2 regions of the Pseudoalteromonas sp. Ps84H-4 genome follow, and region 1 is predicted to be linked to the other one. Evidence: riboswitches for the same ligand, from Rfam matches in the RefSeq annotation. Region 1 holds a riboswitch; the other holds the start of a gene.
What was found. A riboswitch is a leader RNA that binds a small molecule or an ion and turns the genes downstream of it on or off. The one in region 1 is predicted to bind cyclic di-GMP.

Region 1 (3,422 bases):
AAAGAAACCGAGCGTGAATTTGGTCAAAAACTTATTCGTGACATTTTAGTCTTTAACCAAGGGCGAACTGAAGCGCAGCTTTTAGCGCCACTTGTTGATGAAGATCTTCGTCCATACAACGCATTTGAATTATCTCGTCGCTGGCGTGAGCAAATGCCAAGTATTGCCGGTGTCAAATCATTACAAATTTACGATGATGTGAATGGTGGCGGCATGGATGGTGAGTTTGGCTACTTACTGTATGGGCCTGACATCGATACATTGAATGAGGCAGGTCGTCGCTTTATTCAATTACTGCAACAGCAAAAAGGCTTATTTGATATTAGCTCAACCATCGACCCGGCGAGCAAAGAAGTGCAATTAAGCTTAAAACCTGTGGCATATGATTTAGGGTTAGATCTTGCCAATATCGCAAACCAAGTTGGCGCAAGCTTCTACGGTGGTGAAGCACAACGTGTTATTCGCCGTGGCGAAGAAGTGCGCGTAATGGTGCGTTACCCTAAACTGACACGTGAAGCATTTGCATCTCTTAAACATGCAGTAATTACAACACCTGAAGGTAAAGAAGTACTATTAGGTGACGTTGTAGAGCTGACTGAAAAGCCAGGTATTAGCTATATTCGCCGCGAAGGAGGTTATCGAACTGTGTATATTTATGGCAGTATCGATGAAGAAGCGATTGAGCCAGGCGAAGTCGTTAAGCAAGTTAAAGAGACTCTGTTACCGCAACTTAAAGAAGAGTATCCATCAGTAAAAACTGAGCTAGGTGGCTCAATTGAAGAGCAGCAAGCACAAGCTAATGAGCAAATTATGTTCTTCATTGGTGGTATGATTTTAGTGTATATCTTGCTTGCAGTACCGCTTAAGAGCTATTCGCAACCACTCATTGTAATGTCGGTTATTCCATTTAGCTTAACCGGTGCAATTTGGGGTCACTTATGGTTTGGTCTAGACATTAGTTTAATGTCGGGCTTTGGCTTAATCGCTGCTGCAGGGGTGGTGATCAATGACTCACTGGTCATGACTGACTTTGTAAACCAAGCGCGTCGCGAAGGGCTTTCTACACGTGAAGCAGTTATAGAAGCAGGGTGTGCACGTTTTAGAGCAATCACACTGACTTCAATTACGACCTTTGCCGGTGTATTACCAATTATGTTTGAAACCAGCTTACAAGCTAAGTTCGTAATTCCAATGGCAGTAGCACTTGGTTTTGCGGTAATGTTCGCAACCTTAATTACATTAGTACTTGTTCCATGTTTGTACATTGTAATGAGTGATGTGGGCAATGGTGTTCTTAATATCTTCCGTGCAGGTTATAGAGTGGTTACCAGAACTAAGCCAGCTCATAATTAGTACAGACTAGCTATTTAAAAGCCAACCAAACGGTTGGCTTTTTTGTTACTAAAATATAGTAACTATTTGCTATATATAATGTTTGATTACATTCTTTTGTTTGATTTGTTTTCTGGTCGCGATTATACTCATTTTGTTTTTGGCAAACTAACTGAAAGGTTAGGACGCAAAGTTTCCGGTCTAAGGTTTTAAGACTATGATAGCGGGACCGCTGATAAGCACATAATCTACGTGCTTTGGTTCTTTTGCCTCAAACTTTACATAAATATTTTGTTCGATTGTTACTATAGTACCTATTCGTTGCTCTTAGGGTGATATTTTGTTTATGCATACGTCAATGGCCTCTGGAAGATGGTTGCCAATTGGTTGCTTAAATCATCATACCCAACTTTTTGTTGGTGATAAGGTGATAGTGACCTTTTATGACATGCAAGGAGAGCTAGTCGATTTATCATTCGAATATGCAATTGTGAGCTCAGATGATGGAGAGCCTCATAATTGGCCTCGCTCTGTGGCTGAACATATTAATGTGCATATTCCGTTGGTTAAAGCGGGCAAAATGACAGAGCAAGGTTTGGTGGTTGCATACCGTTCAAACCAAATTTATGCCCTAGAAGGTTCGGGTATAACACATGTAAAAGTGGCGTTTAATTGCATCGCTAAATGTGAAGAGCGAGTACAAGATAGATTAAACGAGTATGACTATGTCTACCCACAAGCATGCAATGATTACAATGCAGGTGTAAAAGTACTTCAACCTAAAACGGGTCATATTTACATGTGCAAGCCATGGCCGTTTAGTGAATTTTGCCGTGTTAAAGATTCACATAACCCACTCTTTGAACCGGGAGTTGGGAAAAGTTGGGCTATGGCGTGGCAACAAGTGTCACATTAACAGTTTCCCCCTAAATGCTATTTTAGCATTGCTTAGCCCACTCAATTTGAGTGGGCTTTTTTAATACCAACCCGCAATAATACTTAATCATTTTGAGGGATTAAACCTGTCGCTAACTGCGTTAAAAATTTCTCATTTAGAACAACTAAATAAGGAAATTTTTGCCTTGTTATCAACAAGGTTTTATTGCCTCAAAATAGACTGCTTAATTAAGCTGATTGGTATAATTCTGTGATAAACTGCCAGCAATTCGTTTTTTACTTTGGTTTTTTCTTGTGTCATCAAAATCGTATTCTTTGTCTTTATTAGCGCATCCACCTGTTGCCAAAAAACATCCTCATCAATTAACTACTCACCAACAGACTCGCACCGATAATTATTATTGGATGCGTGATGATGAGCGTGAAAATGAGGATGTATTAGCGCACCTAAATGCCGAAAACGATTATTGCGACAAGCAACTAGCAGACATGAAACCTCTGCGCGAACAATTATTTAATGAGTTAAAAGACCGTATTGTAAAAGACGACAACACGGTACCTGTGAAAGATGGTCAGTTTTGGTATCACTCAGAAGTACGTGGCGATGATGAATATGCGCGCCATTATCGCAGCAGCTCAATAGAAGCGCGCGATAAGCACTTGTTGTTAGATGTAAATCAATTAGCCGGCGATTACGAATTTTATGAGTTGGGCGAAGTGGCTATTAGCCCTGACGAACAGCTACTTGCTTACTCAGAAGACACCGAAGGTCGCCGTATATATACCGTGCGTTTTAAAAATATTGCTAATGGTGAGATGTTTAGTGATGTTATCGAAAACACCGAAGGTCAAGTGGTATGGGCTAATGACAGTAAAACCGTTTTTTATGTGAAAAAAGACTTACAAACTTTGTTGGGTTTTCAGGTTTACCGCCATGTTTTAGGCACTCCGCAAGCTGATGACGTATTGGTTTATGAAGAACAAGATAAAAGCTTCTTCATGGGGCTTGGCAAAAGCCGCGATGAAAGCCTTATCATAATTGATCTTGCAACTACAGAAACAAACGATACTTGGGTGCTAGATGCTAATAACCCAGAGGGGGAGTTTAGCGCTTTAATGCCACGCGAAGAAGGCCATGAGTTCGATGTCGATAAGCTAGGTGACACCTTTTACATTGTGACTAACTGGCAAGC
Region 2 (3,422 bases), on a different contig from region 1:
CGAGCTCTTTTTCGCCATCGCTAACGATAATGGTTGGCGTATACAGTAAATCGTGCTGCTTTGCTAAACCGGCAGGATCAAGCTTATCGTAGCCTACAGCCACTAATTTAAGGGATCCTAATTGCACATTCGCTGTATCAATAAGTTTTAAAAAACGAGGGACTTCACGTTTAGAGTCATGGCACCAAGTGCCTAAAAACACTAACACTTGCTTACCTTGCAGTGCTCTTATAGTACTTAGCTCTTCTTCACTGGGTGAGTAATCATTATATTCTTCACTAAAAGCAGGATAGTCTTTAAGTAAGTCTGCAACGCTGATATCTCCACTATAGGGACCTGAGCTTGCAAATGTAAAAGCAGAAAATAACAATAAAGCGATATAAACTAATTTTTTCATATTTTGTTCTCTGAATATTTTTCTCACCATAACCAATTTAACAGCAACACTCCAGCATGCTATTAACGTGAATCCTGTTTTTTTGCAGCTTAAATTGGCATGTAAAGTAAATGCGAACTACTATATTAGATATATCTAATATAAGGCCTTACAATGCACACTTTAAGAACGATAGCGCTTTGCACCCTATTGCTTTCACCTAACCTTTATGCTGAAACGAATTCTGCTACCCTAGAAACCCAAGCAGCTGAGCGAGCAACTGAATTTGCCACTACGCTCAAATCAGCACTAGGAGCCGCTATAAACCAAGGCGGTTTAGTTGAAGGTATTAACGTGTGCAAAATGCAAGCCCCGGCCATTAGCGATAGCTTATCAACTGATGGTTGGACGGTAGCACGTAAAAGCACTAAAAACCGAAATCCGAACAATAAACCAGATGACTGGGAAGCTGAAAAAATCGCCCAGCTAGTTGATATGATCAGAAACTCAGAAAGCATTGATAATGTGACTTTCTCGACCAATAAAGATGGCCAATTCCGCTTTGCTAAAGCAATAAAAGTCGCGCCAGTTTGCCTCAATTGTCATGGTCAAACGATTGCTCCAGAAGTAAAGCAAGTGCTTAGTGAGCATTACCCCCATGATTTAGCCACAGGCTATCGGCTTGGTGATTTAAGAGGAATATTCTCTATTACCAAAACACTTGAAACGTCTGAGCCATAAAATATAAGCCTTATGCTCGCTTAGTTTGCTCTTAGCCATTAAAATACGCTTTTAAAATTAACCAAGGTGTTTTTATGTCTTTTCCTCCTTGTCCAAGATGTAATTCTGAATACGTATATGAAGATCAAAACAACTTAGTATGCCCAGAGTGCGCTCATGAGTGGGATCCAAATGCTGTTAACAACGATGATGTGATCGATGTAAGAGATGCTAACGGCACCTTATTGGTCGATGGCGACAAAGTGACTGTTGCGAAAGATTTAAAAATTAAAGGCAGCTCACAAGTAATTAAAATTGGTACCAAAGCCGTGATCCGCCGCGTGTTAGATAAAAAAGACCACGAACTAGACTGTAAAGTTGATGGCGTCGGTGAAATGATGGTAACCGCTAAGTTTGTTAAAAAAGCTTAATAAACATATAGAGCAGTGCCTAATATAAAAACACTGCTCAATCAGTATACTTTAAAGAAATAAAAAACGTTTCAAATAAAATACCATTTTTATTCAAAGCTATAGAACTTCACTAAAATATATTCTATTTAGAATCAAAATCATAAAAAATACCCAAAAACAACACACCGATCCCAAAACAGAACCAGAATACCTACTTTAAGGTACAGGAATAATAAATTTATACTAATTATTTTGCATTAAATAATTATTCACCTACACTTCTTTTCGATCATTATTTCTTGAATATGGAATATGATTTAAACCACGTTTAAAAAAGCAGGTATTTTGAACACTATTTAGGAACTATAAATAGGTGCTCATGTAGTTATACAAATATGTTTTTAACAAAACTAATGTATTAATACTGCCAAACCTACTGTGAGGTAGGGACGGAAAGCCACGGGTCTTCTCTGAAAGAAGTAAGGAAATGGGAAGATAGCCGGGTTGTGGAATTTGGAATCCAGAACAATGAAACATCACATCTTTAGCACAGCATTACTTGCTGTCGCTTTCACATCAACAGCTTACGCAGTAGACGATCCGAATTTTGGTGCACAGTCATTGCGAGGCGAAATCGGCACGAAAGGAGTTTTCTTGACCATTCCTTACGATGAAGTTCGTTATGGTAATGGTGATAACAAAGCATATATAAAACCTGAAGAATACAAAATGATGTACTCGGATAGCATTGGCGGCAAAGTAACCTGCCCTGCTATTAAAGGGCCAGGTCTAAAAGGATTGAATTACCATCAATTCAAAAACGGCATTGAATGCTCATGGAAATCTCGCCCCGGTAGTAATGCCGAAATTATAACTTTTACTCTGATGCCAGATGGAGACACAGGTAAGTCGCCAAAACACTATCGAGGAAAAAATAAAGTTGTAACATGGACAGGCATTATTAACGATGCTAATAGCCAAGGTGCTGTAACGAAAAGCTATAAAACAACCCTAAGTTTGGATATGTTCGATTACCGTAATGGTAACTCTCATAAAGCTTTTGTTTTCAAGAAGAATCATAAAGTGAAGCTTGGGGATTTTACGTCGACTAAAGGTTCAATCCGTGACTTTATTTGTGACTTCAATGGTCAAAAAATAAATGTACTCAAAGATCATGCACCTGTTGGTCAATTTGGTAAAAAAGGCGTCAAGTGCACTTACATGCTTAAACAAAATGGTAAAGACCCTCATTACTATGGTGAAGTCGTGTTTAAATAATAATTTAGAAAAAACACAATAACTAGCTTTCCTTTTCATTCAAAGCCTAGCCTGCGCTAGGCTTTTTTATTTTACTTTTTTGTCACCACGCCTTCAGGTATATGTAAAGTACGTTGTGGAAAAGGAATTGTCAGGCCTGCATTCTCGATTGACTCTTTAACTTGTTTGTTTAAATCCCAATAGGTTTGCCAATAGTCTTCATTTTTAGCCCATGCTCTTAGCTGAATATTCACCGAGCTCTCAGCCATGGCTGTCACCATCACTTGCGCCGCTGGCTCACTCAGTAAACGGCTTTCGTTCGCGGCAATATCTTTTAGCACCGCAAAGCCATCATCGATTGAATCGGCATATGAAATACCCACAACAATATCCATTCGGCGTTTGCCATTTCGCGTGAAGTTTTTAATATTGTTACCCCACACTATGCCATTAGGTGATGCGATATAAAGACCATCAATCGTTTGAAAAACACTGGTGAATAGGTTTACCTCAGAGACAGTACCTTGCATCGAGCCTATCTCAACAAAATCTCCGACTTTAAATGGCCTTAATATAAGTAACATCATGCCTGCTGCAATATTACTTAAGGTGTCTTTAAGGGCTAGCCCTATCGCTAAGCCAGCAGCACCCATTAG

Region 2: another riboswitch for cyclic di-GMP. It lies ahead of NH454_RS17870 (hypothetical protein); the one in region 1 lies ahead of NH454_RS10655 (chitin-binding protein).

The regions. Positions count from the first base shown of each region.
Region 1 covers NZ_JAMXSK010000010.1:67,606-71,027, forward strand. The annotation lists gene NH454_RS10650 (efflux RND transporter permease subunit) at 1-1,353, shown strand, start outside; cyclic di-GMP riboswitch class I at 1,485-1,569, shown strand; gene NH454_RS10655 (chitin-binding protein) at 1,679-2,248, shown strand; gene NH454_RS10660 (S9 family peptidase) at 2,524-3,422, shown strand, end outside.
Region 2 covers NZ_JAMXSK010000023.1:1,561-4,982, forward strand. The annotation lists gene NH454_RS17855 (thioredoxin) at 1-397, opposite strand, end outside; gene NH454_RS17860 (DUF3365 domain-containing protein) at 551-1,117, shown strand; gene NH454_RS17865 (zinc ribbon domain-containing protein YjdM) at 1,192-1,527, shown strand; cyclic di-GMP riboswitch class I at 1,926-2,021, shown strand; gene NH454_RS17870 (hypothetical protein) at 2,038-2,787, shown strand; gene NH454_RS17875 (mechanosensitive ion channel domain-containing protein) at 2,859-3,422, opposite strand, start outside.